DNA from 2 places in the Solwaraspora sp. WMMD792 genome. Region 2 is predicted to be linked to the other one. Evidence: predicted binding sites of a transcription regulator. Region 2 holds the regulator's gene; the other holds the start of a gene.

Region 1 (8,416 bases), 1.1 Mb from region 2:
AACGTGCGGCCGTACTACGCGGAGGGGTCCAAGACGCTCGGCTACGAGGTGGCCGAGCAGCTCGGCTGGCGGATCCCCGAGCAGGTGGTGATCCCGATGGCCAGCGGGGAACTGCTCACCAAGGTGGACAAGGCGTTCACCGAGCTGGTCGAGATCGGCCTGGTCGACGCGCCGGCGAACGGCTGGCGGGTGTTCGGCGCTCAGTCCGCCGGCTGCAACCCGATCGCGACCGCGCTGCACCGCGACACCGACCAGATCGTGCCGGTGAAGCCGACCGGGATCGCCAAGTCGCTCAACATCGGTGACCCGGCTGCCGGCCTGTACGCGTTGGAGGCGGTGCGGCGCACCGGTGGCTGGATGGACTACGCCGACGACGACGAGATCCGGGCAGGGATCCGGTTGCTGGCCCGGACCACCGGGGTGTTCGCCGAGACGGCCGGTGGGGTGACCACGGCGGTGCTGAAGAAGCTGGTCGACAGCGGACGGCTGGACCCGACCGCCGAGACGGTCGTCTACAACACCGGCGAAGGTCTGAAGACCATCGACGCGGTCGCCGGGCAGGTCGGCCCGACTCATCGGGTGAAGCCGTCGTTGCGTTCGGTTCGTGACGCCGGACTGCTCGGCTGACCTTCTGACCAGCACACCATCCACTGAATCGGCTGATCGGCGTACGCCGATCAGCCGATGTTCATGTGCGGTCCGTAGTCAGTGTTTTGCCATAAGTCGAGAAAACTCGCCGGTGGGGTCTTGACGACTGCACTTGCACGGCGCAGGATGCTCCGTGCGGGAGGACGACTCGCCGTAAGGGCCCCGACAGAGCTTGGCAACAATCTCAACCCCGGGTCCCAACGACCAACAGCGCCGGAGGCGCTGTGCGAGCGTCCTCCCGACCAACGTCCCCCGACCGGTAATTAGGTCGCGCGGCTGGCCCGGCCCCGTCACGCTCGACGGCATGGACATCACCATCACCCCGCTGGATCCGGCCGACGAGGCCGCCTTCGAGCAGGCGTACCAGATCAAGCGGTCGGCCCCCTTCGTCCCGGACATGCCGCCGACACCCCGGCAGTGGTTCGAGGCCCTGCTGCGGCATCAGCGGCACAGCGTACGGTTCGAGGCCGCGCTGGCCAGTGTGGACGGCGTGCCGGTCGGGTTGACCGCCATGGAGTTCCCGCTGCTCGACAACCTCGACAACGTCGGCGTGGACATCCAGGTGCCTCCCGGGCACCGGCGGCGCGGCATCGGTCGAGCGCTGTACGCGTACGCCGTGCGGCGGGCCCGGGAGACCGGCCGGACCCGGATCATGGGGCACTCGGCGGACACCATGCCCGGCGGCGTCGCCCGCGACCCGGCCCCGACCGCCTTCGCCCACGCCGTGGGGGTCAAATCGGCCCTGGTCGAGGTGCGCCGTCGGCTCGACATCGACACCGTCGACCAGCCGGCGCTCGACGTGATGCTCGCCGACTGCTGGCACCGCGCCCCCGGCTACGAGTTGCTGACCTGGGTCGGACCCTGCCCGGAGGAGTACCGCGCCGATCTCGCCTACCTGGACGGGCGGATGGTGACCGACTCGCCAATGGGTGACCTGGAGTGGGAGCCGGAAAAGGTGGACGCCGACCGGATCCACGAAGTGGATCTGGCCCGGAAGGCGGCCGGTACCCGCAGCTACCACACGGTGACCCGGCATCTGGACAGCGGCCGGATCGTCGCCTGGAGCAACATCACCCGGCAGGCCGAACCGGACTGGCACGCCTACCAACAGATCACCATCGTCGACCCGGATCATCGCGGACACCGGCTGGGCACCATCGTCAAGATCGAGAACCTGCGGTTCACGCTGCGCCACGAACCGGCGCTGCGGGTGATCGACACCTGGAACGCCGACAGCAACCAGCACATGATCGCGATCAACGAGGCGCTCGGCTTCCGGGCGGTCGACATCTGGCAGAACTGGCAGCAGACCATCTGAGGCATGATGACGGCATGACGGAGACCCCGCACCCGCTGTACGTCACGCACGCCGACACCCTGGCCCGCGCGCTGACCGCGATCGCCGAACGCGACTACTGGTCGGCCTACCCCGAGTCGCCGAGCCCTCGGATCTACGGCGAACACGCCGCTGCCGAGGGCGCGGCGGCTTTCCGCGCCTACCTGGGCAAGGACTTCCCCCTCGACCAGCCCACCGCCACCGGCGAACCGGTCGCCACCGACGACAGCCCGTTCGGCATCGAACTCGGCGTCCGGTACCCCCGCGCCGACGCCGACCAGCTGATCACCGCCGCCCGGGCCGCGCTGCCCGCCTGGCGTGACGCCGGCCCACGCAGCCGGGCCGGCGTCTGTCTGGAGATCCTCGCCCGGCTGCACGAGCACAGCTTCGAGCTGGCCAACGCGGTGCAGTTCACCACCGGCCAGGCGTTCGTGATGGCGTTCCAGGCCGGCGGGGCGCACGCGCTGGACCGCGCGCTGGAAGCCGTCGCCTACGCGTACGCCGAGATGACCCGCCATCCGCGGACCGCCGGCTGGGAGAAGCCGACCGGTCGCGGCGAGCCGCTGCGGATGACCAAGACGTTCCATGTGGTGCCGCGCGGCGTCGCCCTGGTGATCGGCTGCCACACCTTCCCGACCTGGAACTCCTACCCGGGGCTGTTCGCCTCCCTGGTCACCGGGAATCCGGTACTGGTCAAACCGCACCCCGGCGCGGTGCTACCGCTGGCGATCACCGTCCGCTACGCCCGTGAGGTGCTCAGCGAGGCCGGCTTCGACCCGAACCTGGTGCAGCTCGCGGCCGAGGCGCCGGCCGAGCGGCTGGCGACCGTCCTCGCCGGCCGCCCCGAGGTGCGGATCATCGACTTCACCGGCTCCACCGAGTACGGCGACTGGCTGGAGGCCAACGCCCGGCAGGCCTCCGTCTACACCGAGAAGGCCGGCGTCAACACGATCATCGTCGACTCCACGGCGGACTTCGCCGGCATGTGCCGCAACATCGCCTTTTCCTTGTCGCTCTACAGCGGACAGATGTGCACCACGCCGCAGAACATCCTGGTGCCGGCCGGCGGCATCGAAACCGATCAGGGGCGCAAGAGCCCGGACGAGGTGGCCGCTGGCATCGCCGCCGCGATCGGCAAACTGACCGGCGATCCGGCGCGGGCGGTCGAGCTCATCGGCGCGATCGTCGACGACGCCGTCCTCGACCGGCTCGCCGCAGCGGCCAAGCTCGGCGAGCCGGTGCTGGAGTCGCGGGAGATCAGCCACCCGGCGTACCCGGACGCGGTGGTGCGAACCCCACTGGTCGTCAAGCTCGGCGCGGACGCCGACGACGTCTACGGCCGGGAGTGGTTCGGGCCGGTCAGCTTCGTCGTCGCCACCGCGTCCACCGCGCACAGCGTCGAGATCTTCCGGCGTACGGTCGCAGCTCGCGGTGCGCTCACCGCCGGCGTCTACTCGACCGACCAGCGGGTGCTCGCCGACGTGGAGGCCGCCGCGCTGGACGTCGGTGTGCACCTGTCGGCGAATCTCACCGGCGGCGTGTTCGTCAACCAGTCGGCGGCCTTCTCCGACTTCCACGCCAGCGGTGCCAACGCCGCGGCGAACTCGGCGTTGACCGACGGCGCGTACGTCGCCGGCCGGTTCCGGATCGTCCAGTCCCGTCGGCACGTCTGACCCGGCCCGGCACGGGAGCCGGGTCGGCTCCCGTGCCGGCCCGGTGTCGGGTCGGCTACCGCGCCGGCTTCTGCCGGCCCGCCGGTCACGCCGGCCGGCGCATCTGCAACTCGGTCAGGTCCGACCGGGTCGGGTGCGGCAGGCGTACGCCGGTGTCGGCGAAGCCGAGCCGCTGGTACGCCCGCACCGCCCGGTCGTTGCCGACCACCACCTCCAGCAGCAGCTCCGGGCGTCCAGCCGCACGTGACCAGGCAGCGACCGCGTCGACCAGTTCGGCGAGCAGGTTCCGGCCCCGCCAGGCCGGGCTGATGTAGACGGCGAACAGGACGGACACCGACGGGTCGTCCCGCCAGACGTGTGCTCCCGCGTGCGCCACGAACCGCCGGTCCGCCGTCGGCTCGGTCGCCGTCCGCCCGGCTTGCGGGGTCGCCGTCCGCCCGGCTTGCCCGGTCGCCGTCCGCCCGGCTTGCGGGGTCGCCGGCCCAGTCTCGGCCACGAACTGGGCGATCAGGTCACCGACGGCGGACCGGGCCGCCCGCTCTGCGTACTCGTGCAGCGGGCGGGCCGCCGCGTCGGCGAGCCGTTCGATGAACGCCAGCGGCGAATCGGCGAGCATCTCCAGCCGCAGCGCGCGCATCCGGGCGGCGTCGTCGGCCCGGATCCGCCGGACCGCGGCTACCGGCGGTACGACGTGGTCGGTGTCGGTCCCAGTTCCCATGCCGGCATGCTCGCCCGGCTCGGCTTGGCCGACAACCGGAATCCCGCCTTCGGCCCGGCCCGCACCGGTCACGCCACCAGCCGCAGACGGTCGTGCCCTCGCCGGCAACGGGGTCACGCCACCAGCAGCAGGGCGGTGCCGAGTTGCCGGCAGTAGTCGACGCCGTGGTCGAGCCCGTGCCGCCCCGGGTAGCGGGCCAGCGCACCGATCACCCAGGTCTCCCCGATCGCGAGGCAGCTGACGTGCCAGAGCCCGTCCTCGTCGCGCAGCAGCCAGCCGTTCTTGATGGCGATGGTGGCCGCGTACTCGGGGGTGAGCGCGTCCCGTGGGCCGAAGTCGCCCTCACCACGGACGGCGCGCATCTCGGACAGCAGCCACGGCGTCCACTGCGGCCCGGCTGCCCGTCCGTCGGCGAGGCAGCGCCCCAGCCTGGTCAGATCGCGGGCGGAGACGACCGTGTTGCTCCACCGGTCGCGCTCCGGGGCCGAGTCGGTCAGTCCGCAGAGCCGTACCATCCGCTCGATGGACTCCCGGCCACCGACCCGGTCGAAGGTGGCGTCCGCGCCGGGATTGTCGCTGTCCCGGATGATCGACGACAGTTGGGCCAGCTGAGGTGTCCGGAGCATGTGGCCCTGTTCGTCGGCGCGGCGCAGGTCGTCGGCGGCCAGCCACACCTTGATCAACGACATGGTGTCGCTCTGCGCGGCGAAGTTCGGCGACCCGGTGATCAACCCGGTACGCCGGTTCAGCGCCGCCCAGGAGAAGAATCCGTCGGTCGGTGTCGGCACCGGGCCGGTGCGCAGCAACACGCTGCGCTGCTGGTGGTCGTGGTCAGGGTCGGCGACGGTCCAGCCCGGCTCGCGCGGCGGTGGTTTGCCGGCGTCCCCGGGCAGGCCGCCGGTGAACGCCGACAGCACGATGAGCAGCCCGACGGCGGCGGCCGCCGGGTGGCGTTGGCGGACGCGGTCGTGTCGGGGCGCGGTGCGGTCCGACCGTCGGACGGCCCGGCTGCCAGGTGCGCGATGCCGTCCGGGCTTCACGTTCTGCGGTGTACGGGACACACGTGGTCAACGAAATGTGGTGCCAGAGAGACTTGACTGGGGGTTAATGTCCCCTTTTGGGATAGTGCGGTGCCGTCAGACCTCGTGTAGCGTGCGATTCCGGCTGCTGTACTCGGGCAACCCGCACGGGAGTCCCGATCGGTGGCTCCGGCCGGCGAACACGCCGGTCAGAGGGCCGGCAGAGGCCCGGCACGACAGAAGTGAGGAAGTGCACCGTGGCGCAGGGCACCGTGAAGTGGTTCAACAGCGAGAAGGGCTACGGTTTCATCGCGGTCGACGGGGGTCAGGACGTCTTCGTCCACTTCTCCGCCATCGAGATGGACGGCTACAAGGCGCTCGACGACGGGCAGCGCGTCGAGTTCGAGATCGCTCAGGGGCAGAAGGGTCCTCAGGCGGAGAGGGTCCGGGTCATCGCCTAGTCACCCTGCTGGCCAGCCCGGTCACCCTGCTGGCCAACTGCACGTCCGGTGGTCGGTGCGGCCGCCCGACCGGACGGCGGCGTATCCGATAAGTCGACACAAGTCTGCGTACCCGCAAGGCGTCGGTTCTCCTCGTGGAGCCGGCGCCTTTCATCGTCTCGCCACCCGGCGACCGGTCGTCTCGCCGGCCGGCGATCCTGCCTACCCGCGCCGGGCCCGCTGTGCGGGCCCTGCCCACCTGATCTTGACCGTGACCGCCGTCGGCGGCCGTGCGGCCCGAAGGGGTACGTCGGGCGGCAAGTTGCTGTTCGCTTGCACTCGACAGGGGAGAGTGCTAAACAAGGATTGGCACTCGCCAACCGGGAGTGCCAAAGGTCGGGGCGGTGGGGCCACCGCCGTCGTCCCGCTTCGCGGGGTGACGGAGATGGCCGGTCGTCGCGGGCTATCCGGCCCGGCCGGCGGACGTCACTGTCGCCAGGTAGTGACGTCCGAAGGTGCGTAGAGCAGGCGGCATGGCGGAGCTGACCGGCTCCGGTGCTGCGAGCGTCCAGGAGGACAACGCCGTATGGCCAAGATGATCGCGTTCGACGAAGAGGCGCGCCGCGGTCTCGAGCGGGGCATGAACACCCTCGCCGACGCCGTCAAGGTGACGCTGGGCCCGAAGGGCCGCAACGTCGTGCTCGAAAAGAAGTGGGGTGCCCCCACCATCACCAACGATGGTGTGAGCATCGCCAAGGAGATCGAGCTCGAGGACCCGTACGAGAAGATCGGCGCCGAGCTGGTCAAGGAGGTCGCCAAGAAGACCGACGACGTGGCCGGTGACGGCACGACGACGGCGACCGTCCTGGCCCAGGCTCTGGTCCGCGAGGGCCTGCGCAACGTCGCGGCCGGCGCGAACCCGATGGCCCTGAAGCGGGGCATCGAGGCCGCCGTCGCCAACGTCGCGGAGGAGCTGAGCAAGCTCGCCAAGGACGTGGAGACCAAGGAGCAGATCGCGTCCACCGCGTCGATCTCCGCCGGTGACTCCAGCGTCGGCGAGATCATCGCCGAGGCGATGGACAAGGTCGGCAAGGAAGGCGTCATCACCGTCGAGGAGAGCAACACCTTCGGCCTGGAGCTGGAGCTCACCGAGGGTATGCGCTTCGACAAGGGCTACATCTCGCCCTACTTCTGGACCGACCCGGAGCGGATGGAGGCCGTCCTCGACGACCCCTACATCCTGATCGTCAACAGCAAGATCTCCTCGGTCAAGGACCTGCTCCCGATCCTGGAGAAGATCATGCAGTCGGGCAAGCCGCTGCTGATCATCGCCGAGGACGTCGAGGGCGAGGCGCTGGCCACCCTGATCGTCAACAAGGTGCGCGGCACCTTCAAGTCGGTTGCCGTCAAGGCACCCGGCTTCGGTGACCGCCGCAAGGCGATGCTGACCGACATCTCGATCCTCACCGGCGGCCAGGTCGTCAGCGAGGAGCTCGGCCTGAAGCTCGACGCGGTGACCATCGACATGCTGGGCCGGGCCCGCAAGGTCCAGGTGACCAAGGACGAGACCACGGTCGTCGACGGTGCCGGCGACGCCGAGCAGATCCAGGGCCGGGTCAACCAGATCCGGGCCGAGATCGAGAAGAGCGACTCCGACTACGACCGCGAGAAGCTGCAGGAGCGGCTGGCCAAGCTGGCCGGCGGCGTCGCGGTGATCAAGGTCGGAGCGGCCACCGAGGTGGAGCTCAAGGAGCGCAAGCACCGCATCGAGGACGCGGTGCGCAACGCCAAGGCGGCCGTCGAGGAGGGCATCGTCCCCGGTGGTGGCGTTGCCCTGGTGCAGGCCGGCAAGACCGCCTTCGACAAGCTCGACCTGGTCGGCGACGAGGCGACCGGCGCGCAGATCGTGAAGATCGCGCTGGACGCCCCGCTGCGGCAGATCGCCGTCAACGCCGGCCTCGAAGGCGGCGTCGTGGTGGAGAAGGTCCGCAACCTGGAGGCCGGCCACGGCCTCAACGCCGCCAACGGCGACTACGTGGACCTGCTGCAGGCGGGCATCATCGACCCGGCCAAGGTGACCCGGTCGGCGCTGCAGAACGCCTCGTCGATCGCGGCGCTGTTCCTGACCACCGAGGCCGTGGTGGCGGACAAGCCGGAGAAGACCCCGGCCCCGGCCGGCGCGCCCGGCGGCGGCGAGATGGACTTCTGAGTCCAGCTCGATCGTCCGCGCCGCGCGTCAACGCGACGCGCGACACGAGTACGGACCGCAGGGGCGGTCACCGGTTCGCCGGTGACCGCCCCTGCGGCATACGCGAGGCCGGTGAGCTGTTCGAGGCCGGTCAGAGCTGCTTGCGATACAAGAAGAAGACCCGCTCGATGCGGGCACCCGCCGCCGAGGCGTAGAACGGCACCGGGCCCACCCAGCCGATCTCGACCCGCTGATGGCCGGCCTCCGCCAGGTCCCGCAGACAGCGCCGCAACAGGATCGCCCCGATACCGAGCCCCTGCGCGGTCGGGGCCGTACCCATCGGCCCGAACCAGCTCGGCCGCGACGACCCGTACGCCGCGAAGCCCAGCACCTC
Region 2 (8,416 bases):
CACGATCCGGGAGCCGAAGCCGAGCCGGGTCAGGAACATCTTCATCTGCTCGGCCGTGGTGTTCTGCGCCTCGTCGAGGATGATGAAGGCGTCGTTGAGGGTGCGACCCCGCATGTAGGCCAGCGGCGCGACCTCGATGGTGCCGGCCGCCATCAGCTTCGGGATGGAGTCGGGGTCGAGCATGTCGTGCAGCGCGTCGTAGAGCGGACGCAGGTAGGGGTCGATCTTCTCGTAGAGCGTCCCGGGCAGGAAGCCGAGCCGCTCACCGGCCTCGACCGCCGGCCGGGTGAGGATGATCCGGTTGACCTGCTTGGCCTGCAGGGCCTGCACCGCCTTGGCCATCGCGAGGTAGGTCTTGCCGGTACCGGCGGGGCCGATGCCGAAGACGATGGTGTGCGCGTCGATCGCGTCCACGTACCGCTTCTGGCCCAGGGTCTTGGGCCGGATGGTCCGCCCGCGCCGGGAGAGGATGTTGAGGGTGAGCACGTCGGCGGGGCGCTCGCTGCCGCCCTGCGCCAGCATGCCGACGGTACGCCGGACCGCGTCGGTGGTCAGCGTCTCGCCCTTGGCGATGAGCTCGAGCAGCTCGCTGAACAGCCGCTCGGCCACCGCGTTGTCCGACGGCACACCGGTGATGGTGATCTCGTTGCCGCGTACGTGGACATCGCTGGCGAGGGACTGCTCGACCAGCCGCAGGATCTCGTCGCCTGCGCCGAGCAGGTTGACCATGATCTGCGGGTCCGGGACGGTGATCCTGGTCTGCACCCGGGCCTGCCCGGGAGGTGGAGTGCCGGTCATGGGTCGGCCTGACGGCCTTTCGCACCTGCTTCCATTTCAGCGCCCCGACCCGGTCGGCCGTGGCGGGCGGACTTGCTGCCATCGTATCCGCTCAACGCCCGGCGCAGCGGCTCCATTTCCGCCGGTTGTCAACGGGACAGCAGCGGACCGAGTGGTGCCCCACCCAGCACGTGAGCGTGCACGTGGAACACCTCCTGACCGGCGTACCGGCCGGTGTTGAAGATCAACCGGAACCCGTCGGCGGCCAGCCCTTCGGCCTGCGCCACCGCGGCCGCCGTGGTCAACAGCTCGCCCGCGACGGCGGGGTCGGCCGCGGCAAGCGCGGCGACGTCGGGGTGGTGCTGCTTCGGTATCACCAGCACGTGGGTGGGTGCCTGCGGGTGGAGGTCCCGGAACGCGACCGTGTTGGCCCCGTCGTACAGCAGGGTGGTCGGCAGTTCCCCGGCGGCGATCCGGCAGAAGACACAGTTGTCGCTCACCCGACGGATGGTAGCGGTGACCGGGGTCCGGCCGGTCCACCGCCGCGCCACCGGCGCCCCAACCACGGCGCCACCAGCGCCCCAACCACGGCGTTACCAGCGCCCCAGCCGACCGGAGAGCAGGGCGAGTGCCGCGACACCGGCGGTCGACGTCCGCAGCACCGCCGGGCCGAGCCGCACCGGCCGGGCCCCGGCGTCGACGAAGGTGGCCAGCTCGGCGTCGTCGATCCCGCCTTCCGGCCCCACTACCAGCAGCACCGACCCGGTGGTCGGCAGATCGGCGACGGCCAGCCGCTGCTGCGCCGACTCGTGCAGGACGAAGCTGGCGGCCGACGCCGCGCACCGGGCGGCGACCGCGTCGGTCGGCTCGGCCGGCTGCTGGTCGGAGCCGCCGATCGTCGGCAGCCACGGCCGGCGGGCCTGTTTGGTGGCCTCCCGCGCGGTGCCGACCCATCGTTGCCGGGCCCGGGCACCACGGTCGTCGCGCCAGCGGGTCACCGAGCGGGCGGCCGCCCACGGAACGATCTCGTCCACCCCGACCTCGGTCATCGCCTGCACCGCCAGCTCGCCCCGGTCGCCCTTGGCGACGCCCTGCGCCACCACCAGCCGGGGGTCGGTGGCGCTGACGTACCCGGTGTCGAGGACCCGCAGGTCGAGCTGGTGCCGGCCGACGGCCTCGACCACCGCGTCGGCGACGCCGCCGCGCCCGTCGGCGAGCCGCAACTGCTCACCCGGGCGCAGCCGGACCACGGTCGCGGCGTGGTGGCCCTCCGGCCCGTCGAGGGTGTGGGTCGGCCCGGTCGGCAGGCGCTCGACGAGAAACAGTGGGGCGCTCACGTCGGATCGGTTCTCCGCTGCTGCTCGCTGGCCGGACCGGGCGGCGGGTCAGCCGTGGCCGTTGAACGCGTCGCGCATCCGGGAGAAGAACCCGCCCTGCTTGGTCAGCTCGGCGACCTCCTCGCCCCGGGCCTTGGCGAACTCCCGCAGCGTCCGCTCCTGCTCGGCGTCGAGCTTGGTCGGGGTACGCACGTCGAGGTGCACGTAGAGGTCACCGCGGCCGGTGCCGCGCAGGTGCGGCACGCCGCGCCCGCGCAACCGCAGGGTGGCACCCGGCTGGGTGCCCGGCTTGACGTCCACCGGCTCGTCGCTGTCCAGGGTCCGGATGGTCAGCCGGGTGCCGAGCGCCGCGGCGGTCATCGGCACGGTGACCCGGCAGTGCAGGTCGTCGCCCTTGCGGGAGTAGACGTCGTGCGGCCGCTCGTGGATCTCGACGTACAGGTCACCGGCGGTGCCCCCGCCCGGCCCGACCTCGCCCTGCTGGGCCAGCCGGATCCGCATCCCGTCCTCCACCCCGGCGGGGATCTTGACGGTCAGCGAACGTCGGGTCCGCACCCGGCCGTCGCCGGAACAGGTGGCGCAGGGGTGCGGGATGACGGTGCCGTAGCCCTGGCAGGCGACGCAGGGCCGGGACGAGACCACCTGGCCGAGGAAGGTCCGTTGCACGGACTGGACCTCGCCGCGCCCGCCGCACGCCTCGCAGGTCGCCAGGTGGGTGCCGGCCGCAGTGCCCGCGCCGGAGCATGTGGTGCAGATCACCGCGGTGTCGACGGTGATCGGCGCTTCCACGCCGAACGCGGTGTCGGTCAGATCGAGCTCCAGGCGCAGGATCGCGTCGGCGCCGGGGCGGGTCCGCGACCTCGGCCCACGGGAGCCGGCCGCCGCCCCGAAGAAGGCGTCCATGATGTCCTGGAAGCCGACGAAGGGCCCGGCCCCGCCGGGGCCGCCGCCGGGCGCGCCGCCGGGCGCCAACGGGTCGCCACCAAGATCGACGATCTGCCGCTTCTGGTCGTCGGAGAGCACCTCGTACGCGGCGTTGATGTCCTTGAACTTGTCAGCCGCCACCGGATCCGGATTGACGTCCGGATGGTACTGCCGGGCCAACTTGCGGTAGGCCCGCTTGATGTCGTCAGCGGAGGCGTCCCGGCTCACGCCGAGAATCCCGTAGTAGTCCTTGGCCACTGCGTCTGGTGTCCTCATGTGTCAGTCTCGCATGTGCAGTTCGCCGGGTCGGTTATCCTGCCCGCCGGTCAGTTCTGCGCCAGCAGATCGCCGACGTAGCGTGCCACGGCGCGAACCGTGGCGATGGTGCCGGGGTAGTCCATCCGGGTGGGCCCCAGCACGCCGAGGCCACCGACGATGACGGTGCCCGGACCGTAACCGGTGCTGACCACGGATGCGGCCCGCAGGTTGTCGATCTCGTTCTCGTCGCCGATGCGGACCCGCAGGGTGCTCGGCTCCACCTCGCCGATCAGTTTGAGCAGGACGACCTCCTCCTCCAGTGCCTCCAGTATCGGACGCAGGGAGCCCTGGAAGTCGAGTAGTCCCCCTCTGGTCAGGTTAGCGGTCCCGGCCAGCGCGATGCGTTCCTCGTGCCGCTCGACCAGCGTCTCCAGCAGGACCGTCGAAAGCGTGGTCATCGCCGGTCGCAGGTCCGATGGCGCCTCGTCGACCAACGCCTGGACCAACGGCGGGGTGTCGGAGAGCCGACAGCCGTCGAGCTTCTCGTTGGCCAGCCGACGCAGGTCGGTCACGTCGTCGGCACTGATCGGGGCCGGCAGCTCCACCAGTCGCTGCTCGACCCGGCCGGTGTCGACGATCAGAACCAGCATCAGCCGGGTGGTCGAGATCGGCACCAGCTCAAGGTGCCGCACCGACGACCGGGACAGGCTCGGGTACTGCACCACCGCGACCTGGCGGGTGAGCTGGGCGAGCAGCCGGACGGTGCGGTGCACGACGTCGTCGAGGTCGACGGCGCCGGCGAGGAAGCGTTCGATCGCCCTGCGCTCCGCCGGGCTGAGCGGTTTCACCCGGGACAGCCGGTCGACGAACAACCGGTAGCCACGGTCGGTCGGGACCCGCCCGGCGCTGGTGTGCGGCTGCCGGATGTAGCCCTCCTCCTCCAGCACCGCCATGTCGTTACGGACGGTCGCCGGTGACACCCCGAGCTGGTGCCGCTCGACCAGCGCCTTGCTGCCGACCGGCTCCTGAGTGGCGACGTAGTCCTCGACGATCGCCCGAAGCACGTCGAGTTTGCGGTCGTCGAGACCCATCTGCACCTCCTCCGCTGGCACCGGTCGGACCGGTCCGAGGCTACGGCCCCGGCCGTCGCGGCGGCCGGTGGGTGGCCGGACCGACGACGGACGCCCCTGCTGGCACTCGCCGGTTGTGAGTGCCAGCATACGTCGATCGGGCCGGGCCGGCGATGATCAGTTCGCCGGGCGGGGGCGTACCGGGCGATATGTCACCAAGCGCACTCACCCGGGTCGGATCGGTCGGCCGGCGGGGCTCCGCAAGCCGGCCGGCGGGCCAGAGAAGCCGGCCGGCGGGCCCCACGCAAGCCGACCGACCAGCGGAGACGGCCTGCCCGGACGGGAAAATCGTCGGCGGGGCTAACTGGCGCGGCTTGATCCGTCCCCCTACCGTGTCGGGCATGACTGAACCACCTCGCCCACCAGGGGAGAACGGTCCCGGCGGCATGCCGCAGGACCCCAACTCCCCGCCGCCACCTCCAGCGTCCTACTCGATGCCGGGCGAGGCCTCCTCTCCCGGATACCCGCCGCCGCCCGGCGGCGCCGGCGGATATCCCCCGCCCGGCGGTTACCCGCCCGGCGGTCCGGCGTACGGAGGTCAACCCCCGTCCGGCTACGCCACCAACGACGACAAGACCTGGGCCCTGATCGCCCACTTCGGTGGCGCCCTGGGCGCGTTCATCAGCTTCGGACCGCTCGGCTTCGTCGGCCCGCTGATCGCCTACCTGGTCAAGGGTCAGCAGTCACCGGCCGTACGGGCGCACGCGCTGGCCGCGCTCAACTTCCAGATCCTCTGGTCGGCGATCGCCTTCGTGCTGCTCTTCGTCAGCTGGTGCCTGTTGTTCATCCCCAGCCTGGTGGTGTTCGCGATCCAGATCATCTTCGGCATCATCGCGGGCGTTAAGGCCAACGAGGGGACGCTGTACAAGTACCCGATGTCCGCCAACTTCATCAAGTGACACCGCTCGCCCCCGGATCCGTACCGGCTCCGGGGGCGTCACCGGTGGCGGGCAATGCGGGCCACGCCACGCAAGGCAGCCCGGCAGCGGGTCTCACGGGAGCAGGTCCCGGACGACCGCGTCGGCCAGCAGCCGGCCGCGCAGGGTCAGCACCGCCTGCCCGGCGGCGAGCGCGCCGGGGTCGAGCAGCCCGTCGTCGCCGGCTTGGCGGGCCGCGAGCCGGCCGGCCGGGGCCAGTCGCGCCAGCGGCAGCCCACTGGCCAGCCGCAGCCCCAGCATCACCTCTTCGACCTGCTGCTCGGTGCCGGTGAGTAGTTCCCGGCCGTGGCCGGGCGACCGTCCGGCGGCCAGCCGCTCGGCGTACGACCGGGGATGCCGCACGTTCCACCAGCGGACCCCGCCGACGTGGCTGTGCGCCCCCGGCCCGAGCCCCCACCAGTCACCGCCGGTCCAGTACAACAGGTTGTGCCGGCACCGGCCGGCGGCCGACCGGGCCCAGTTCGACACCTCGTACCAGTCGAATCCGGCGTCGCTCAGCGCCGATTCGGCGGCGAGGTAGCGGTCGGCGGCGACGTCGTCGTCGGGATACGGCAGTTCGCCGCGCCGCATCCGGGCCGCCAACCGGGTGCCGTCCTCGACGATCAGCGCGTACGCGCTGACGTGGTCCACCCCGGCCGCCACCACCGCCGCCAGCGACTCGTCGAAGTCCGCTGCGCTCTCCCCCGGCGTACCGTAGATCAGATCGAGATTGACGTGCTCGAATCCGGCCTCCCGGGCCTCCCGGGCGGCGGTGACCGCGCGGCCCGGCGCGTGCCGGCGGTCCAGCACGGCGAGCACCGTCGCTGCGGTCGACTGCATGCCGAGCGACACCCTGGTGTAGCCGGCGGCCCGCAGCGCCCGCAGCGACGCCGGGGTCACCGACTCCGGGTTGGCCTCGGTGGTGACCTCCGCGTCGACGGCCAGCCCCCAGGTGGCGTCGATCGCGTCGAGCAGCCGGGCCAACGCGTCGGCGGGCAGCAGGCTCGGCGTGCCGCCGCCGACGAAGACCGTGTCCACCTGCCGTGGCGGGCGGTCGGCCAGGACCTTCGCGGCCAGTTCCAGCTCGGCCAGTACGGCGTCCAGGTACTCCCCGACCGGTGCGCTGCCGCCAAGTTCGGCGGGCGTGTACGTGTTGAAGTCGCAGTAGCCGCAGCGGGTGGCGCAGAACGGCACGTGCAGATAGACCCCGAAGCCGCGCTGGCCGCTGCGGGCGAGCGCGGACGGCGGCAGCGCCCCGTCGGCGGGCACCGGCGTACCGGCGGGTGGTGCTCCTGGCATGGGACTAGTGTGCCGGCATGGATGAGCCCCGACCCACCAGGTCCGCGCAGCCACTGATCCGTACGGCCACCGCCGCCGGGATCACCACCCTGACCCTGGACAGCCCGGGCAACCGCAACGCGCTGTCCACCCCGCTGATGACCGAACTGCTCGCCGGCCTGGCCGAGGCGGTCGCCGACCCGCAGGTCCGGGTGGTGGTGTTGAGCCACACCGGGCCGGTCTTCTGCTCCGGCGCCGACCTGAAGGAGACCGCCGAGGCGTACGCGACCCGACAGGTGCCGGTCGGGATGCTCGGCGACGTACTGGCGGCGCTCTGGGAGTGCCCCAAGCCGGTGGTGGCCCGGGTCGGCGGCCCGGCCCGGGCCGGCGGGCTGGGGCTGATCGCCGCGGCGGACATCGCGATCTGCGACGCGGCGGCCACCTTCGCCTTCACCGAGGTACGACTCGGAGTGGTCCCGGCGGTGATCTCCGCCACTGTGCTGCGCCGGCTGCAGCCGCGGGCAGCGGCGCAGCTGTACCTCACCGGTGAGCTGTTCGACGGTGCCCGGGCGGCGCAGATCGGTCTGGTCAGCGCCGCCGTACCGGCCGGGGAGCTGGACGCCGCGGTGACGGCGAGCTGCGCCGCGCTGGTCCGGGGCGCCCCGGGCGCCCTGGCCGGCACCAAGCAGCTGCTCCGCCGCACCCCGGCGGCGGACGTCCGGGCCGAGACGGCCGAGCTGCGTGAGCTCTCCACCGGATACTTCCTCTCCGACGAGGGCCGCGAGGGCGTACGGGCGTTCCGCGACAAACGCGACCCGAGCTGGCTGCCGGGGCGGTGACCACGGATAGTCGCCCCGAAACGGGGTATCTCCGACGTAAGGGGTCGAGGCGTACGGCGTAAGGGCCGGCGTACGACAAGCGCGGGACCCGCTCCCGCTGGACGACACAACCGTCCCTGGTGTACCAAAGGTCCCAGCAACACGCGTGGGGGTGACGGTGCGGGCTCGGACGGTGCTGGTGCTGGTCGCCGTGCTGGCGGCAATCGCCCTGTTGGGCGGGGTCGGCCTGGGCCGGTGGATCGGCGATTTCGCGTTGCCCGGTGGCTGGCGGGGCTGCACGGTCGAACTGCCCGACTCCATGCCCGGGGCTGGCGACGGCCAACTGCGTCGGGTGTCGCTCGATCCGGAGCAGATGGCGAACGCCGCCACGATCGCGGCGATCGGGGTGCAGCGTGGGCTGCCGCCCCGTGCCGTGGTGGTGGCACTGGCGACCGGGTTCCAGGAGTCCAAGCTGCGCAACCTGACCGGCGGCGACCGGGATTCGGTCGGGTTGTTCCAGCAGCGGCCCAGCCAGGGGTGGGGCACGGTCGAGCAGATCAGCGACACCAGGTACGCGACGAACGCGTTCTACGCCGGCCTGGAACGGGTCCGGGGTTGGCAGGACATGCGGGTCACCGATGCCGCCCAGGCGGTCCAGCGGTCGGCCTTCCCCGAGGCGTACGAAAAGTGGACCGACGAGTCGCAGGTGCTCACCGCGGCGCTGCTCGGCGAGGCCACCGGCGCGGTCGCCTGCACGGTGACCCGGGATCCGGTGATGCGCGGTGCCGAGGCGACGGCGGCGCTCACCGACAATCTGCGGTTGGACTGGGGCGGCCTGGAGTCGCTGCTGCCGGTGCCCACCACGCCGTCACTGAGCGTCCCAGTGGAGAACACGCAGGCCGGGTGGCGATATGCGCACTGGCTCGTTTCCCATGCCACTGATCATGGCGTCAAAAGGGTCACGTTCGGCGATCAGG

The links. The regulator HrcA, encoded in region 2, represses chaperone genes, less so after heat shock. The targets are predictions, from matches to a motif close to GGTTNGCACNCTCNNNNNGAGNGTGCNAACC.
Region 1: a site for HrcA is predicted at 6,199-6,229, ahead of groL (chaperonin GroEL). Genes of this name have one in related genera too.

The regions. Positions count from the first base shown of each region.
Region 1 covers NZ_JARUBH010000009.1:4,998,938-5,007,353, reverse strand. The annotation lists gene thrC (threonine synthase) at 1-627, shown strand, start outside; gene O7629_RS23360 (GNAT family N-acetyltransferase) at 953-1,966, shown strand; gene paaN (phenylacetic acid degradation protein PaaN) at 1,981-3,657, shown strand; gene O7629_RS23350 (GNAT family N-acetyltransferase) at 3,743-4,375, opposite strand; gene O7629_RS23345 (serine hydrolase) at 4,489-5,415, opposite strand; gene O7629_RS23340 (cold-shock protein) at 5,652-5,855, shown strand; gene groL (chaperonin GroEL) at 6,421-8,043, shown strand; gene O7629_RS23330 (GNAT family N-acetyltransferase) at 8,174-8,416, opposite strand, start outside.
Region 2 covers NZ_JARUBH010000009.1:3,921,287-3,929,702, forward strand. The annotation lists gene O7629_RS18610 (PhoH family protein) at 1-798, opposite strand, end outside; gene O7629_RS18615 (histidine triad nucleotide-binding protein) at 927-1,277, opposite strand; gene O7629_RS18620 (16S rRNA (uracil(1498)-N(3))-methyltransferase) at 1,371-2,114, opposite strand; gene dnaJ (molecular chaperone DnaJ) at 2,163-3,296, opposite strand; gene hrcA (heat-inducible transcriptional repressor HrcA) at 3,365-4,387, opposite strand; gene O7629_RS18635 (DUF4870 domain-containing protein) at 4,768-5,325, shown strand; gene hemW (radical SAM family heme chaperone HemW) at 5,419-6,642, opposite strand; gene O7629_RS18645 (enoyl-CoA hydratase-related protein) at 6,660-7,460, shown strand; gene O7629_RS18650 (hypothetical protein) at 7,714-8,416, shown strand, end outside.